4 regions of the Chryseobacterium sp. BIGb0232 genome follow, and region 4 is predicted to be linked to each of the others. Evidence: riboswitches for the same ligand, from Rfam matches in the RefSeq annotation. Region 4 holds a riboswitch; each other region holds the start of a gene.

Region 1 (4,902 bases), on a different contig from region 4:
TTATTCAGATATCGGTCAGATTGTTCAAATTCTTTGAGTTTTTGAAGGATTTCTTCCTCTTTTTCCTTTGAAATTTTATGAGAGTTCTTTTCAGCATCCGCTGTATTTTTTATTATGGAAGTAGATGGTGATATTGTTTGTTCCTTTCGGGTACTCTGTTTTTCAAAGAAATCAAATTGCTTTTTTAGGTCTCTATTTTTGCTTTTAATGATTAAAAAATAGATGAACAAACCAATGACGATGAATAATATGACCAGAGTGGAAGACCAGAAAGATGTTAAATAAGTTTGCTTCTGAAATTCAAGTGTTTTATTCTGATTCGTTTCTACCAGTTTTACAATATACCGTATTCCTTCTCTTGTATTGGAGTCTGTTTTTATTCTTAAATCATTATAGTATTTGTTATATTGATGGTATTTCATATCATCATGAAGAGCAAAATAGGTTCGGGACAACGATTCGTAGATTTTGATTTTTAAATTGTTAAAAGGAAGGTCTTCAATCAACGACAGTCCTTGTTCCAGTTTTTGGGCAGACATTTTATAATCCTGTATCAAAAAATAGTACCGCGATAAGTTTTCATAAGCTAAGCTGAGTAAAAATGGTTGGTTTTGCTGTTGCTCAAGGTCAGAAATGATACTTTCTATCAGGTTTTTATACTCAATCAGGTTATTTTCTTTCATCAAATAAGAAGAGCGGAAAATCCTATTTTCTGTTTGTATGATTTTATTCTCATCATCAGTATTACTGATGTACTGATCACTTTTGTCAAGATTTTTTAACGCATTCGGATAATCCCTGTTAATGCCCAGATTTAAAGCCTGTAGCTGATAGAGTTTGGCTGTGGTGATCCTGAATTTTGGATGATTGCTTTTCAGAAGTTTCTGATCTGATAAGAGGCTGGCAATGATTTTTTTTGATTGATTATATAAACCCAGATTCTGATACTGGTCTGCAAGATTATAGTTACCAAAAACCTGCATGAAATAAGAAAGATTTTGATCCTGATCTTCTTTTTGAGAAAAACTATTGACAGACTGCATATAGTCTCCCTTCATAGCAAATGCCTGTGAAATGATATTTTGAAGAATAATCTTATGCTCTATATCCTGATCGCTTACCAGAATTCCTTGGGTATAACTTATACAGTCGTCAGGATTCTGATATAGTTTCTGGAATGCCTTATCTGTTATAATATTAAAATCAGGACCGGTCTGCCCTTTGGCAATAAAGGAAGAGAATGCGAAGATCAGCAGAAAAATCCATCTGCTATTTTCAAACATTTTTCTGAATAACAATTTGTTTTTCATGTTTCTTTCAATAATCCTCCTGAAATAAGTCTTCAAAACGACATTTGTTTAAGTGTTTGGTTACTAGGTTTTTAAAATTATGATTCTTTTGAAATTCACGAATTGTGAAAGCCTATTTCTTTTGTTTGAGTAAATATAATATTAATATTGTTTTCGGTAATTTAAAATATTAAATATAATCATATATGGTAAATTTTTATAAAATGTCAATAAAGGTGTTAGCTGCTTGTTTCTTTTTTAATTTTGGTGTAGTGGAAGCTCAGTTTACTGTAATGGGACTTGGAAATTATAATGTGGGTGCGGTTTCTGATAAAGGAGTAGTAAGCATGCACACTACTGGCGGTGGAATATTTATGTGGACAGCAAATACGGGGATCGTACAGATAGGTACAGTATCAAACGGATATCCGGCTGCCGGAAAAACAGTTGTTTCTAACGATGGAATGAAGATCGCATCTTCAGTGACCAATACAGCGACAGGTTTTAATGAAATTTCAACCTATGAAGTAAGTTCTGCTACCTGGACGAATAGAGGCGGGCTCGTTCCCACCGGTTGGGATGGTAGTGTAAGTTCTACATGGGGAATGTCTCCGGATGGAAATGCAATTGTAGGACTTGGATGGCTTACTGCAGCAAATGCCCATGCTGTAAAATGGGATGGAACAAACGGGGTGGTAGATCTGGGGAGTATGGTAAGCGGGCGAAGCTCGAGAGCAAATGCAATAAATGCAGACGGATCTGTTGTTGTAGGATGGCAGGATGAACCTACAGGAACCAGAAGTGGTGCAAAATGGATAGATGGGGTGGAAAGCTTCATTACGGATGCCAACGGGAGCAATGTAGGAGAAGCAGGAGCTGTTTCCGTGGACGGGAATACGATTATTGGTTCCGCAAATCCGAATCCTTATGTTTGGAAGGCAGCAACCGGAGTGACGTATATAACGCACCCCAATGCTTCATTTTCTTTTAAAGGAGGGGCAACGGGGGTTTCTGGAGATGGCACAAGGGTTATCGGCTTTTACAGGGCATTTGGAGCGCCACCAATGTCTGGAGAAGGTTTTATCTGGACAGAAGAGAGTGGACGTATTAACCTCAATGACTATGCAACAAGTTTAGGAATTGATACTAATGGTGTGATAATGGGGCTTCCATTGGCCATTTCTCAGGATGGTAAAAAAATAGCAGGAATGGGAATGAATGCCTCTAATCAGATGGTCGCATTTTATCTGGACCTTACAGGATATTTATCTGTGAGAGATGTAGAAAATGATAAAAATAAAAGCTCAATCAGTATTTATCCTAATCCGGTAAATGATATTTTATACTTTAAAGGATCCGGAAAAATTGAAAAGGCAGAAGTTTATAATATGGTAGGACAAATAGTGAAATCATTCCCATCCATAGAGGACCAGATTGATGTATCATCTTTACCGAAAGGAAACTATGTACTTCAGCTTTCAGAGAAAGGAGGTAAGCAACAGAACCATAAATTTATCAAGAAGTAAAAATCAGCAAATTTTAATAATAGTTATACCATGAATAGCTGCTTTCAATATTGGAGGTAGCTATTTTTGTAAATTGATAAATATCAGAAAAAGGAAATGATGAAAGATGATAAAGAGTAATAATACCATCTTTTCCCCCTTTTTAAAGTAGTTTTATGACGACTTTCAGGAATAGTAAAATTAAAAATGACTTTCAGTTTCCTGACTTCAGGTTATATCCAAATAAGTCCGTTCTTGTCTAATACATTTAAAAAACTATCTTTGCAAAAATTTTGGTTTCCAGTATATTGGAATGAAAAGGGAATTGGGTGAAACTCCCAAACTGTCCCCGCAACTGTAGATCGCAATAAAAATTTCTGTACACAGCCACTGTATAAAACGGGAAGGCGCAGAAAGCGAAAGTCAGGAGACCTGCCAGAATAATAATCAAAAAACATATTGCTTTCGGAGGAAAAGTAGAATAATATGGATATAAAAAGATCTCTAATACTGTTTTTGTCATCATATGGCTGCTTTCTTTTCGGACAGGAGAAAGCTGTTGATACAATTTATATCTTCGATAGCCAGATGAACAAGGTGAAACAATTTCATCCTGTGAAAACAATCAATGCTGAAGAGGTTGAAAAAAACTCCAGCAATCTTTCAGAACTCTTAAGATTTCAGTCTTCAATTTATATTAAAGAAAATGCACGTGGTGGATCTGCTTCACCATCTTTTAGAGGAACTACTGCTCAACAGACATCCTTTGTCTGGAACGGAATTAATGTTAATTCCAATTTTCTGGGCCAGGGAGATGTAAACAATCTTTCTCTGTTCGGGTATGATCAGATTGGAATAAAGGCAGGTGGCGGAAGTGTTACTTATGGTTCCGGAGCTATTGGAGGTAGCATTCATCTGGATAATAGCCTTAATTTTAATAAAGGCTTTCATGGAACATTGTTCTCTGAGGCAGGTTCTTTCAATACCTATAATAATTTTGTTAAAAGCTCTTACAGCAATGAGAAATTCAGTTTTAAAGCTTCCGGAAATTATTCTGTTAGTGAGAATGCTTACGAAGTAAACAAAGAACCTAGGAATTATATAAATCTTAACGGGGAGTATTATAATACGAACTTTAATATTGCTGCCGCTTATAAATTAGCTCCTCATCATCAGATTTCATGGATTTCAGAATGGTTTAACGGACAACAACATTTTCCAATTATCTTTGATAAGGAAACGAAAACGAAATATGAGACTCAAAATGTAAGAAGTCTGATTTCCTGGGACTGGAATAAAACAAGCTTTAATAACTCTTTTAAAGTAGCTTATACAGAAGAAAATTTTAAGTATTTTAATGATATAGAAAGACCTAAATTCAGTAGTGGGACCGGAAGGAACTATATTCTGAAGAATGATTTCAATTATTTTCTTACCTCAAAATGGAACTTCAATATCATTGGAGAATACCAGCTGAATAAAGGCGAAGGCTATGGCTCCGGAATAGATCAGGTAAGCCGGAATATGGGGTCTGTTGCCGGTTTGATAAGATATTTTCCTACCACTGATTTACGTATTGAAGCTGGAATAAGACAGGATTTTGTTGGAGTGACTAAGTCTCCTCTTTTATTTTCTTTTTCAGGAAAATGGAATGCTTTACGCTGGTATAATCTTGGATTAAGTGTTTCAAGGAATTTCAGAGCCCCTTCTTTCAATGATCTATATTGGAGACCTGGAGGAAATGAAGATCTAAAACCGGAAACCTCTTACCAGTTTGAATTGAGAAATCAGTTTAAAGTCGGTGATTTCAAACTTTCCGTGGTTCCTTATTATATGGATATCAGAGATATGATAAGATGGCTTCCTAATTCTTCAGGGATTTATAGCCCTGTAAATACTGAGCATGTAAGATCTTACGGAGTGGAAACCCAAGCGGAATTTGCTAAACGTTTTGGTAAGCATTTTCTGAATGTAGGTTTAGGATATAGCTACACAAATTCTCAGGATTTGGAAAAAAAGAAACAGCTGATGTACGTTCCCTTCCATAAATTTACCGGAAATGTTGATTATCAGTATGAATTCATAAAAGTATATGCTCAGGGATTGTT
Region 2 (4,902 bases), on a different contig from region 4:
GATATCTTTGAAAAGGATGAAATTGGAGTATTCTCTCAGGACATGAGCGAGCACGAAAGTGGTGCCTATACAGGAGAAATTTCTGCTGATATGTTAGAATCTATCGATGCTACAGGTTCATTAATTGGACATTCTGAAAGAAGACAATATCACGGAGAAACAGATTCTCACTGCAACAGAAAAGTAAAATTAGCTTTGGATAAAGGTCTTACCCCAATCTATTGTAACGGGGAAACACTTGAGCAAAGAAAAGCGGGTCAACATCTTGAAGTGGTTAAAAATCAAACTGAAGTAGCTCTTTTTACCCTTTCAGCAGAAGAGATCAAAAAGGTAGTTATCGCTTACGAACCGGTTTGGGCGATCGGAACAGGGGAAACAGCAAGCCCGGAGCAGGCTCAGGAAATCCACGCACACATCAGAAATACGATTGCTGCTAAATACGGACAGGAAGTAGCAGATGAGGTTTCTATCCTTTATGGAGGTTCTGTGAAGCCGGATAACGCTAAAGAAATCTTCTCTCAGCCAGATATTGATGGTGGTCTGATTGGAGGTGCTGCTTTGAAATTAGAAGATTTCTCTAAGATCATTGAGGCTTTCAACTAGTATTGAGAAGACCAATATACACATACAAAGCCCCTGAAAAGTACTTTTCAGGGGCTTTTATTATAGGTTTTGGCTAAAGCCAGCTCGGCGGAACCATTTAAATGATATACGATAAAAAACGGCGGAATAAATCCCGCCGCTTTCCGTTAAAAAAATCTAATTATTGAATATCGACTATATACATAGTTCCTTTGTCTACCTTCCCTGTTTTAGGAAGTATTTTTGCTTTAGGATTTCCGTTTCCATCATCTACTACCCCAAAGTCATCATCATTGAAAACAGCCAGTTTATTGTTTCCTAAATAAACAATTCCCTCAAATTTATCGTGCTCATATCCTAGTTTAGCAACCAGGTCTACCGCTAGTTTTTTAGAAACAGGTTTAATTCCTGCGTTGGCAAGTTCATCCCAGGTACACTGTTCCAGCGCTTTTCCGTTTACTTTCATTCCGTCTACAGCTGCAAGGTCAGTTCCGGTAACATCCGTTGCATCACTTAAGTTGATTCTGTATACCTTTTTAATTCCGCCCTGTGTTCCGAAATTACCATCTCTTTCAATCACAAGAAATTCATTATTTCCTAATGCTGTAATGTCACAAACAGAATCCGAGGCACCGCCATCCTGTCTATACAGATATTGTTTCGTTTTTCCGGTACTGATATCGAAAGTTACGATTCTCGTTAAGGTTGTGTTCGTTGCCAAAGCTTTTGAAGGCACCAACATCATGGACTGTATTGTCCCCACCAATGTTTTCCCGTCCGGAGTTATACAAAGACCTTCCATGCCTCTGTTGGCTCTTCTTTTAGCTAAAACGGCAGGTAATTTTCTACTTCCTGTATTTACCCCAATCGGGCTTATTCTTTCCAGCTCTACTCCATCAGCACTATAATGAACAATGTGCGGTCCGTATTCATCAGAAACCCAGAATGTACCATCTGATGCAGCTACAATACTTTCACTGTCTAAGCCATATTTATCCGTTCCCAGAACATTTCCTGATGCATCATAAGCTACTTCACCTGTACTTCCCATTCCTACTGGGTTTGGAAGTCCTGTAATAGGCTGTCCGGATGGATTTTTAAGTTTAATATATTTGATTACTTCTACATTCCCTTCAGCATTAATTTTAAAATGCATAATGGTTGGAGTAAAATTGGGAGTTAAAAATTTTTTACCATTCTGATAATCTGTATTCGGACCACGGTCTGTAATCACATAAAACTCTCCTTTTCTTGTAGGGTGAGCAGCAGCTCCGGAGCCAAATCCACCATTGATCACAGCTACTCCGTTTATTGTTGCCAAAGTAGAAAATGGAAATTCCTGCGGAAGTTTAGAATAATTAATATCCTGGTTATTTACATTATTGTCATCATCTTTACATGACCATAATACAGTCATCATCAAAGCAGATAATAGTAATTTTTTCATATTAACTTTTATGGCGCGAAAGTATAACTTGATTATAAACTGATCTTGAATGCAATGATAATTGTATTTTAACAATAGAACCTAAAGATGAATTCAGTATAAACAACAAAAATTCATATTTAACTTAAAAATCCGAACACATAAACCCAATCCATTACCAATCAACAAATTCAAATTCAGAAAATACAATTAACCTTTAATAAAAGGTTAAAACAGGTATGTAATTCACAAAATAGGCATCAAAAATTTATATGATATATTTGCGGTCTTTAAGGTTGAACACTGTTCATAATAGGGAATTAAGTGAGAATATTATTCAAATCTTGAGCTGTACCCGCAACTGTAAGCTGTTTTACCTGTAGCTGTATGATACCACTGGACCAAAATCCGGGAAGGTTAGCTATAGGATGCGAGCCAGGAGACCTGCCTTGAATAAACTTTTAATTTTAGAATCAGACTATACCAGTCTCTTCCTATTAATAAGTTTCGGGAATAAAACTTTAATTTAATTATATTATGAGAAAAATCTATTTTTTTTTCTTACTGCTTTGTACGCAGTTTTTCTTCGCTCAATTCACAGAAAATGACATTAAGTTTTGGGTGGGAACCGGTTCTAAAAAGGCCTATTTCATTGCTGATTTTAATGACAACAACACGCCTAATTCTTATGTTTGGGGTTATCGTTTTGATGATGATAATTTAATGGCGGAAGATATGGTTAATGCTATTGTAGAAGCAGAGCCTAAAATAGAGGCTGACATTCCTTCAGGGTTCCTGTACAGCTTCACATACAATCATCATACTCCAAGTACAGATGATTACTGGATTACCTGGTCGGGACCTAATGCAGGGAATATGTCCAATCAAAATAATGGTGTAGGATATACTGCTTTAACAGACGGACTATGGTTTGGAATAACCTATGGAATGGATGAAATTGATACCCCACCATCAACTCCAGTACCCGCTTACAGTTCCCAATGGTATACTTCATCACAAATTACCCATTGGATTGGAACAGGAACCAATAAAAGTCTTGTTGTGGTAGATTTTGGAACTAATAATTCTAATGATCAAGCCAATTCATTTGTTTTTGGAATTCAATATAATGGCAGTATAACAGCGGAACAGGCTTTGCAGCTTATCCAGTCACAAGCTTCCTATTTCAATTTCACTTCCAGCAATAACCAAATTTCCAATCTATCACTCAATACCTTCACAGGAAATAACTCCGGAACAGAAAACTGGAAATTATACACCGGAGAAGACCTTTCTAGCTGGCAGAAAAAAACTGATCTCAGCCAGATACAATTGAATAACAATACATGGTTAGGATTAAGTTTCGGACAAAGAAGACCTTTCACCCCGACTGAAGCACATAACGCTACATTATCGGTGGCTTCAGTAAACAAGAAAGCATTATTCAATATTTATCCAAATCCGGCAAGTGATTTTATTCAGATTGAAACTCCTGATAATATCAAAGAAGTCAATATTTATTCTTCTTTAGGACAGAAAGTGATGACTTCCCAGGCATCTAAGATTAATATTACATCTTTAAATACCGGTGTATACTGGGTTGAGGTTAAGACTAAGAGTGGTTCTACTGTACATAAGATAGTGAAGAAGTAAAGAGGGAGATGGGTAAATCACCCCGTCAAAAATTCTTTGAATTTTCGACACCCCTCCATCGGAGGGGAATATCGCGTCTTCAATTTTGATATTTCTTCGTCATAGTAATCCGCTATGAAACGTACAATAAAAATTCGCGTATTCGTCGCAAACAAAAAAACGCATCCAAGTTGGATGCGTTTTTCATTATGATTATACAATCAATTATTTTTTCTCTGTAGATCTTTGAAGAACCTCATCTACCATACCGTAGCTTTTAGCTTCTTCAGAAGTCATCCAGTAATCCCTGTCGGAAGATTTCTCTACCCATTCGTAAGTCTGTCCTGAATGATGAGCAATAATGTCATAAAGCTCCTGCTTCAATTTCAACATCTCTCTTAAGTTGATCTCCATATCGGAAGCTACTCCCTGAGCACCTCCTGAAGGCTGGTGAATCATTACTCTTGAATGTTTAAGCGCAGAACGCTTTCCTTTTTCTCCTGCAACCAATAATACTGCTCCCATAGAAGCAGCCATTCCTGTACAGATTGTCGCTACATCCGGCTTAATAATCTGCATGGTGTCATAAATACCTAAACCGGCATATACACTTCCACCAGGAGAGTTGATATAGATCTGAATATCTTTAGACGGATCTGCACTTTCCAGGAATAAAAGCTGAGCAGTAACGATATTCGCTACCTGATCGTCAATTCCAGTTCCCAGGAAGATAATTCTATCCATCATCAGACGGGAAAAAACGTCCATCTGAGCAACGTTTAATCTTCTTTCTTCCATGATGTACGGAGTTAAATTCGTTGGGCCATACATTCCCATATACTGATCGGTAGCCAGACCGTTGTTTCCTAAATGTTTTACAGAGAAATCTCTGAATTCTTTTTTAATGTCCATATTGATATTATGTATTATTTTAAAATATTTCCGAAGTTTAAATTACAATATTTATTCCTAAAATTTTATAGGACTTTTTGTCATAGAATCTGTAATTATTCTGTCTTTAAACTATCTTTTCCTATCCACATATATCCCTTTAATCGGGGAATATTCAATGATATTGCTAAGTCTGATGGAAGCTTGTTTTAACAAAGTAATTTTTTTTATCAGCTCATAATATTTTACTTCATCCGTACTGCTGTGTTGATCCAGTTCTTTCGCGGTTTCAGTAATCAGATAATCAATATATCTGTATTTATGCAGTAAAACATCACCCTGGATCTGATCTGCAACCTTATCTCCGTAAT
Region 3 (4,902 bases), on a different contig from region 4:
GATCTTAATAGATAAAACTAAGTCCATTATTAAGAATCATTCTAAATAATTATTTATCTTTGTGCAAATCTAAGATGAAAATTGGGGCACACAGGTACGCAAAAGGGAGTAAAAAGTCCGCAAAAAGGAGAATTCTAATCATAATAAAATAATAATGGCATTACGGGTCTACGATGATAAAATTGGTGGAACATTGGTGGAAAGAAAATATCCCAATGCCTATTACCAGAACGATGGCGAAATCAGAGAGTGTATTACCCATCTGAAACCTCCTTATGGAAATGGTTTTTATCATGAGATCTGCTTTGAGAATGTTCACATTGGCTTCGGGAATGTTTCACTTGAAAATAAAGTATTACTGTACTTTGAGGCCGATTTCGAAAGTGTTGAAATGCATTTTTCGTTAAAAGGAAAAAGCGCTGCTCTTTCAGAGAATTTCAACAATAAAGTTTGTTTTGAAAGTTATCAGCATAATATAATTTATGCCCATCAGATGAGTGGCCAGATGGAATTCGACGGTCATGAAATGCAGATCCTGGAAGTTAATTTAGCCCCGGATTTTTTTAAGAAATTCCTTCCTGAAGACTCTGAACTATTCAATACATTCAGAAATGCTATTGAGAAACAGCATTCATGTCTTATCAATCCGGACCATTGCCGGATCAGCCTGGAAATGTACCAGGTTCTGAACGACATCATTCACTGCGACAGAAAAGGTATTTTTAAAAGAATCTACCTTGAAGCCAAGGTGGCTGAACTTCTTCTTTTACAACTGGAACAGCTTTTTAATACTACTTCTTCACCCTCATCACTTCTGAAAAAAGATGAAGATAAGATCTATGCGGTGAGAGATTTTATTGTCAATAATCTCAATGAAAACTGTTCATTAATAGACCTTGCCCATCAGGTAGGAACCAATGAATTTACTTTAAAAAAAGGATTTAAGGAACTATTTGGAACCACAGTATTCAGTTTCTGGAATGATATAAAAATGGAACAGGCAAAAAAAATGCTTATTGAAGGTGATTTAAGCATTAATGAAATTTCTGAGGTGATTGGATATAAAAATTCCAGACATTTTTCAGCAGCATTTAAGAGAAAATATAACATCATTCCAAGCCAGTTTAAATACGGAAACGGAATCAGCCGTTAATTTTTTTTTCCTACATTTTAAATGCAGTATTTTAGAAATTAACTCCTATTTTGAGGCTTTGAACTTATTCAGTATTTTCCTTCTGTTTTTAAATATGAAAAGTTACTACAAAAACACACCTTTTATTTAAATCAATTTAAAATTCTATCTTATTTGTTAACAATTTGGTAATGAAAAAACCGGACAAATTCCAGATATTATTTTAAAAACATCAAAAGACACATTTCGTAATCAAAACGCTATCAGCAAATTACATTCAATTAATTATTGTTTGCATAAAATATTTTGTCGTTTTCATAAAATGTCTATATTTACCATCAAGGAGTTCTTAACACCTTCTTTATCAACCGAAATTGGTAACACTTAGCTGTGTATTAAAAGGGAATCGTGTGCAAATCACGAACTGTCGCGCAACTGTAAGTAACAACAAAAAGGTTTTTATCAAATTCATATCCACTGTATGCTCCGGCATATGGGAAGGATGATAAAAACTGTTACAAGTCAGGAGACCTGCCTATTTCGAATTGACGATGCTTTCGCGGTTTGAAGCTTATAGTCAGGTATGATACGGTATGGATAATGATATGATAAAATAGTTTATCAACTCGTATTATTTTTTGAGATGGACAATAGCAGAACAACAGGTTCTTCTATGAATCTACCGCTCATCCGTGTCCCCTTTCCGTAATTTTTCTTTCTCACAAAGCATTGTGAAGTCTGCAGGAACTTTTTATAGCGTTTAATGCATGTAAAAAGTAAAAAATGTACCTAACCCATTTCGATAATTCCTACACACCCAAAAGATCTGTCAAGATCCTGAAATGCTGTTTCCTAAAAAACACACAGATTTTCTGTCTGTTGGCAGCAAATCGAAGCGATACTCATTATTCTCTTTTTACTTCCCTGCAATTAAATCATGATCGTTATTCTTCTCTATCTGTAAACAAATTTCACCTAAACCATAAATATTACAATGACTAAAAATGAAAACTGGAAGTCTCCCGGTACTCAATTCCGGAAGGCTATGCAAAAAGAAAGTCCTCTTCAGATTGTCGGGGCCATCAATGCCAACCATGCATTATTGGCCAAACAAGCCGGCTTCAATGCCATTTATCTTTCAGGCGGCGGCGTTGCTGCCGGATCTTTAGGAATTCCTGATTTGGGAATTACCACGCTGGAAGATGTATTAATTGATATTCAAAGAATTACCAATGTCTGTGATTTACCTTTACTGGTAGATGTGGATACAGGATTTGGCCCATCAGCATTCAACGTCGCCAGAACTGTAAAATCATTGATTAAAGCAGGTGCAGCAGCTTTACATATCGAAGATCAGGTAGGAGCAAAACGTTGTGGACATCGTCCGGGAAAAGAACTCGTAACCAAAGAAGAGATGTCAGACAGGCTGAAGGCTGCTGCAGATGCCCGTACAGATGAAAGTTTTGTAATCGGAGCCAGAACGGATGCTTTTGCCAATGAAGGGCTGGAAAAAACTCTTGAAAGAGCCATTGCCTATAAGGAAGCCGGTGCTGATTTTATTTTTGCCGAAGCAGTTCCTGATCTAAGCTTTTATCAAAAATTCGTTGATGCAGCGGGAATCCCTGTATTGGCCAACATCACAGAGTTTGGAATGATTGATATGTATACGGTTGATGAATTAAAAGATGCAGGCGTAGGATTGATCCTTTACCCTCTTTCAGCCTTCCGTGCAGCCAATAAAGCAGCCCTGAATGTCTATGAACACATCCGCAAAGACGGAACCCAGGCCCATGTATTAGACACTATGCAGACCAGAGAAGAACTCTATCAAAGCATTGGATACCATGATTATGAACAAAAATTAGATAACCTTTTTAAACAAAATAGTAATGTCAACGAATAGCGAACCAACATTCAAGCCTAAGAAAAGCGTTGCCCTTTCTGGAGTAGCAGCAGGCAATACAGCGCTTTGCAGCGTAGGAAAAAGTGGAAATGATCTCCACTACAGAGGATATGACATCCTGGATCTGGCTGAAAAAGCGGAGTTTGAAGAAGTAGCTTACCTTTTGATCTATGGTCAGCTGCCTACCGGAGCTCAATTGAAAAATTACAAAGCTAAATTAAAGTCTTTAAGAGGGTTACCCCATTCTGTAAGAAATATTTTAAAGAGTATTCCGGCAGCGGCACATCCGATGGATGTAATGAGATCCATGGTATCCGCCATTGGCAGTATTCAACCGGAAAAAGACGATCATAATATGGCCGGAGCGAGGGATATTGCAGATAAATTACTGGCATCATTCAGTTCGGGTTTATTATACTGGTATCACTATACCCATAATGGAAAAGAGATTGATGTAGAAACAGATGACGATACGATTGGAGGCCATTTTCTTCATTTATTACATGGAAAAAAACCTTCTGATTCATGGGTAAGAGCCATGCAGATCTCGTTAAATCTTTACGCCGAACATGAATTTAACGCTTCTACATTCACTAGCCGTGTGATCGCAGGAACAGGTTCAGATATTTATTCAGCTATTACAGGAGCCATTGGTGCTTTAAGAGGTCCTAAACATGGTGGTGCCAATGAAGTGGCATTTGAAATCCAAAGCCGATACAATTCGCCAGATGAAGCAGAAGCAGATATCCGTCAGCGCATTGTCAACAAAGAAGTGATCATCGGATTCGGACATCCTGTTTACACAATTTCGGACCCAAGAAATGTGGTGATTAAAAAAGTAGCTAAAGAACTTTCTGAGGAAGCCGGAGATATGCTGTTGTATAATATCGCTGAAAGACTGGAAACCATCATGTGGGAAGAAAAGAAAATGTTTCCGAATCTGGATTGGTTCTCTGCGGTATCCTATCATCTAATGGGAGTACCTACCCTTATGTTTACTCCACTCTTCGTTATCTCCAGAGTTACAGGATGGAGCGCTCATATTATTGAACAGAGACAGGATGGAAAAATTATCCGCCCAAGTGCTAACTACACAGGTCCTGAAAATAAGGAATTCATCTCTCTACAAGACAGAAAATAAACATATCACAATTAATAACTAAATTATAAAATAAAGATGTCATCACACATTTCAAATGAAAGACCCCAACCGGATAAAGTATTAACAGATATTGCAGATTATGTATTGAACTATGAAATCAAAAATGATCTGGCCTGGAAAACAGCCCATTACTGTCTTCTGGACACCATCGGATGTGGACTGGAAGCATTAACTTACCCTGCATGTACAAAAATTTTAGGTCCTGTAGTAAAAGGAACTGTGGTTCCAAACGGGGCAAAAGTTCCGGGGACACAGTTTCAGCTGGATCCTGTTCAGGCAGCGTTCAATATTGGAGCCATTATCCGTTGGTTGGATTTCAATGATACATGGCTGGCTGCAGAATGGGGACATCCATCAGATAACCTCGGTGGAATTTTAGCCACAGCAGACTGGTTATCAAGAACCCATATTGCGGAAGGAAAAGCGCCTTTAAAAATGAAGCAGGTTTTGGAAGCCATGATTATGGCCCATGAAATTCAGGGAGTAATGGCATTGGAAAATTCTTTTAATAAAGTAGGTTTAGATCACGTATTATTAGTAAAACTTGCTTCTACCGCTGTTGTCGGAAAGCTTATCGGTTTAACCCGTGATGAGATCATCAATGCTGTATCATTGGCTTTTGTAGATGGGCAATCTTTAAGAACATACCGTCATGCACCTAATACAGGTTCCCGTAAATCCTGGGCTGCAGGAGATGCAACATCC
Region 4 (4,902 bases):
ATAATTTGGAACCATATATCCTCCGGAATTGGCAACAAATAATTGATTACCCACAATTTCCATTTCTTCAGGTTGATATCCTACTGTTGCTGTACGCTGAACAGTCAGCGATACCGTATCTATTTCTGCAACTTTTCCTTTAGGTGCTAACGGATTGATATCCACAGGACCAGCATAGCTGCTGGCATAGGCTTTCCCACCTTTAAAGGTCATGTATCTGCAATTCTGTAAATAAATAGATTTGATATGTTTGGCTGTCTTCGCATCCAGCACTTCGATGGTATTGGAAACATTCACCACAATGTAGAGCTTACTGCCATAGATTTTAATATCATTTCCTACATCACCCAGTTCTTTTAAAACATTTGGATTGATCTCGGAATAGATATTTCTGAAATAGGTTCCTTTGGTGTAATCAAAAAAATCAAGGGTGCATTTATTGCTTCCCATATTTCCTTCATTCAATACATAGAATCCTTTTATTGCTGTATTCTCAACAGGGTTAAGCCCTTCCACTACTTCCATAGGAATAATGACATCATCGGTGCGGCAGGAAACAAGCGCAATCAATGTCAAAAACAGAAAACAAATATTTAGCTTTTTCATAAATTAAAGTTTAAAGTGAGTCTGAAGTTTCTTCCCGGCATAGGATAGTTGAGTACCACATCATAATACTGGTTAAAAACATTATTCATTTCCAGATTGATTTTAAAAGGATGTCCGGCCAGGCTCAGTTTTCTCTGAATAGAAAGATCGTGGGTATACCAAGGCTGAATAAAATTATACTGAATATTATCCAGCTGCCCATCATATCTTTTTCCTACATAGATTGTACTGTAATTGAAGCTCCAGTCTTTATAATCAGCCATTAGGGTAAAGGATCCGCTATGCCATGGTGTATAAGGGATCTGCTCTCCATAATAAGTTTCTTTCTCTCCGGCATTGTTTGTTATGTCCTGAGCCTTCTGATAGGTATACGATAATAATGGTCTAATTTTCACATTCCCTAACATCATTTCAGCCTGTACGTTTACATCTGCTCCAATGATTTCAACCTTCCCAAGGTTCACCATCATCCAACGAAACATATTAGTGGTAGGTACAGCAACAATTTTATCTTTTACTCTATTGTAATATCCGTCTACTTTTACATAAAGACCTTTAAATAGGGAATGATCATACCTTTTCTGATAGGTAAATCCCACATCATACTGATGAGTAAACTCAGGTTGCAAATACGTATTTCCAACACTCGTATAATACAGGTCATTAAAGGTTGGTAATCTGAAAATATTTTTATAAAAAGCTCTGAGGGTCAGCTCTGGTATTGCTTCCGGCTGATAGCTCATAAAGAAAGCGGGTGTCCATTCTCTCCTGTCATCAGGGCGCTTATTCATTTTTACTTCCTCAAAGGTAAATGTCCCTAAAAGGCTTCCTAAAAACTTAAATCTGTTCCATTGATAGGTAGAAGCTAAAGCTACAAGCGTAGTATAGCGGGTAGGATATGAAAAATTATACAAATTAGCATCCAGATTATTGTACTGAAAATCTCCATTCAGACTGACATCCCAATTAGGAGTAATGGAGTATACATTGGAAGAGGAAAGATAAACCTCCCGTTGAATATAGGTATTGATAGCGGGCATCGCAGACTGAGACAATACCGTATCGTTAAAATAAGTGTAATCGTAAGCAAACTTTGCCTTCAGCTGAGTTTCAAGCTTAGGAAACAGCTTTTTCCTGAAATTGGCCTGAACAAAATAATTTTCATCAAGCATTCTTGCTCCTCTTGCCTTAAAACGGTTCTTCACAATGGGCGCCGGAATACCACGGTTTGAAATATAACCATACCCACGTATATTCCAGCTTCCGTTATTTAAAGTTCCATTAATAGCGGTTTCAAAGCGCTTTGCTTTAATGTCGGAATCATATCTTTTAGAAATGGTATCAGAAGCAGTAACTCCATTAGGATATTTCCTGCTATAGTGGAACTTGTAAAGCCCATCACTTTGGAGAAATTCTGCACTTACGCTTGCTGAAACTCTTTTTGAAATCTTTTGCTCTAAGCGAAAAGAAGGATTAAATAAATCAATAGAAGCACTTTTTGCTCTTATCAGAAGATTGGTTTTCCTGTTTCCTGTGAATACCGGCGTTTTGGGTTGTAAATAAATAGATCCTGACGATCCGAAGTCTTTTGCCGGTTGAAAAATTTCACTTTTCTGACCATTGTACAACGAGATCTCTTCCAGATCATCCAGAGAATATCTTCCCAAATCGACCACTCCGTTCTGAGCATTTCCCAGCTGGATTCCATCATAGAAAACACCTACATGCTGGCTTCCCATACTTCGGATATTAACCGTCTTCAAACCACCCATTCCACCGTAATCTTTAATCTGAACTCCGGAGAAATAGCGTAAGGCATCAGCAACAGAATGACTGTTGAGCCTTTCCAGTTCTTCCCCCTGTAAGACCTGAGCCGGAAGGATTTCTTTAAAATTCTTTTTGTAAATATTGACAGTCTTTATGACTTCTCCTTTGATACTGTCTTTTTTTCTGGTTTGAGAAAACAGAATCTGAGAGGTTAACACGAATACCGTGAAAACAGTTTTATGGAATTGAAATGTACTTAGTTTTGCTATCATTAGCTCATTCATGGATCATGATGACGCTAATGGATATAAGAAAAGCAACGACAAAGCACAGCTGTTACTGCACAGAATCATTGTTGTCCTAAGCTTTATTCCACGAAAGCGTCAAACGTTTATTATTTCTGGCAGGTCTTCTGACTTACTCCGTTTTTGAAATCCTTCCCATTCCTAAAAACAGTGGATCTATTCTTCAAAAACTTTGGTGCGGAGCTTACAGCAGCGGGTCTGTTCCGGATTTTCACCGGATTCCCTTTTAAGAGCTTATTATGGCTCACCAAATTCCGGCAAAGATATAAAATTCTCACCAGATACGATGGCATGCAGAATAAAATGATTATCAATTAGTAAACATGAAAAATCCCGCTACATTGTAACGGGATTTAAGCAATCAATTTTTGTTGAGTTTTTCTGTTTTTACCTGTGATTATTTTTTTACAAATTCACGATCACTAAGCGTTTTCATAAACAGGATAAGATTTGTCTTTTCCTGCTCCGAGAGAGGAATTCTGTTTCCATTATTTTTAAAAACAGGATCAAGGTTATCTGCAGATAAAACACCTTTGTCAAAATAATCAAGGACTGCCCTTAATGTTGGGAACTGTCCATAACTTCCATAAGGTGCTGTATATTCTACATTTCTTAAAGAAGGAACCCGAAAACTCATATAATCTGCCGGAATACCCGTAACCCTTCCACGGCCGGCTTCATTGGTATCCGGATTTACAGGAAACCCAATATTCCTGAAACTCTGATCAGTAAACAACTCTGTATTATGACAACCCGCACATTTCTGTTGAAAAGTCTGATATCCCAGAGCTTCATTTTCCGTGAAAGTTTCTCCTTCTTTTCTTTTTACCTTATCATATTTGCTATTGGCAGAAATCAGGGTGTACTCATACTGTGCAATACTCTTATAAATCCTTTCAGCAGTAATGGCTTCATCTCCAAAAGCTTTTCTGAATAAATCTTTATACATCATATCATCCCTTATTTTCCCTATCACTTCCAGAATAGAAGAGCCCATTTCTTCATGAGTGATAATAGGAACCAAGGGTTGATTTTCCAATTGAAGGATATTGCCATCCCAATTATAAAACTTCATAAACAACATATTCTGGACCGCTGGTACATTTCGCAACCCTACTCTATTCTGAATTCCTATTCCTTGTGCATTATGATCTGCAAAAGCATTTCCCTGAATATGACAGCTGGAACAGGAAATAGTATTATCTGCACTTAACCTTTTCTCATTAAATAATTTCTCCCCTAATTCTACTCCATATTTTGTAGGTTTATTAGAGTTCACCGAATTGTTTAGTTCCGGAAACCCAGACGGAATATTGAGCAAGACCTGTGGATTATCGTCAGAAATAGGTTCGTAACGATCATTATTACAAGATATTAACAGAATGATAATGGCTAAAAAACTTAATCCTTTTTTCATTGCAGCAGAGAAGAGTCTAGTTTTCAACACCACTCACTGAAAACATTCCGGAAATATCACTTGAACCATTTCCACCAAGGTTATCAACAAATTTTACCATTTGGTTAGCAGTATGAATATTCGGAGTGGCATTCCCATCTGATCCTGTTCCGATAACCAATACAATCGTATTGATTTTACCCGTCAACAACTTATCAAAATCTGCTTTAATAATAATTTTAGGAGCTTTGTTATCCACTATGGCATTGTCAGGAAGATTTAAAGTAACCTCTCTGTATGCATCTACTCCCTGAGTGAAATTACCTTCTGATCCTTTTATTGTGCTCCCAGTGTGGATAGACATCTGTTTGTTATCTACTCCATAAAAACCTTCGATTTTTGTAAAACGATACCCTGCTCCCCATTCCCACATCATTTGGGTATCGTTAGAACCTGCAGTGGCATAGAACTTTGGAAATCTCACCTGATCCAAAACATTCAGGTCTTTTTTTACTCCTAATCCGAATTTGATCTTTTTATACTCTCCGGCAGGGATATTACTCAGCAAATAACGAAGCGTTTCCGGTTTTGATTGATCAATCACTGTAGCACCCTGATCCAGATCATTGACTTTATAAGGAACTTCATTACCATCTGCTTTTACCAGACGAATATTACTGATCACATATTTCAATTCTGAAAAATGATGAACTTGTCCTTCTGCTGAAGTATTGATAGTGGCTGTACTTGAAGTGGCACCTCCGAGAACAATCGTTTCATTTCTAAACGTATTCTTGAATTCAAGGGTAACATTATTGGCAACAGGAT

The links. A riboswitch is a leader RNA that binds a small molecule or an ion and turns the genes downstream of it on or off. The one in region 4 is predicted to bind cobalamin.
Region 1: linked by a shared signal. The riboswitch ahead of M2372_RS04565 (TonB-dependent siderophore receptor) and the one ahead of M2372_RS12260 (TonB-dependent siderophore receptor) in region 4 are both predicted to bind cobalamin.
Region 2: linked by a shared signal. The riboswitch ahead of M2372_RS08470 (T9SS type A sorting domain-containing protein) and the one ahead of M2372_RS12260 (TonB-dependent siderophore receptor) in region 4 are both predicted to bind cobalamin.
Region 3: linked by a shared signal. The riboswitch ahead of prpB (methylisocitrate lyase) and the one ahead of M2372_RS12260 (TonB-dependent siderophore receptor) in region 4 are both predicted to bind cobalamin.

The regions. Positions count from the first base shown of each region.
Region 1 is NZ_JANUEH010000001.1:1,066,264-1,071,165, reverse strand. It holds gene M2372_RS04575 (helix-turn-helix domain-containing protein) at 1-1,310, opposite strand, end outside; gene M2372_RS04570 (T9SS type A sorting domain-containing protein) at 1,514-2,815, shown strand; cobalamin riboswitch at 3,072-3,249, shown strand; gene M2372_RS04565 (TonB-dependent siderophore receptor) at 3,281-4,902, shown strand, end outside.
Region 2 is NZ_JANUEH010000002.1:538,023-542,924, forward strand. It holds gene tpiA (triose-phosphate isomerase) at 1-603, shown strand, start outside; gene M2372_RS08465 (esterase-like activity of phytase family protein) at 764-2,029, opposite strand; cobalamin riboswitch at 2,285-2,475, shown strand; gene M2372_RS08470 (T9SS type A sorting domain-containing protein) at 2,546-3,661, shown strand; gene clpP (ATP-dependent Clp endopeptidase proteolytic subunit ClpP) at 3,866-4,552, opposite strand; gene dnaG (DNA primase) at 4,664-4,902, opposite strand, start outside.
Region 3 is NZ_JANUEH010000001.1:562,257-567,158, forward strand. It holds gene M2372_RS02430 (helix-turn-helix transcriptional regulator) at 155-1,153, shown strand; cobalamin riboswitch at 1,491-1,686, shown strand; gene prpB (methylisocitrate lyase) at 2,127-3,035, shown strand; gene prpC (2-methylcitrate synthase) at 3,022-4,176, shown strand; gene M2372_RS02445 (bifunctional 2-methylcitrate dehydratase/aconitate hydratase) at 4,213-4,902, shown strand, end outside.
Region 4 is NZ_JANUEH010000004.1:154,522-159,423, forward strand. It holds gene M2372_RS12255 (YncE family protein) at 1-606, opposite strand, end outside; gene M2372_RS12260 (TonB-dependent siderophore receptor) at 603-2,645, opposite strand; cobalamin riboswitch at 2,758-2,945, opposite strand; gene M2372_RS12265 (cytochrome-c peroxidase) at 3,076-4,095, opposite strand; gene M2372_RS12270 (MbnP family protein) at 4,112-4,902, opposite strand, start outside.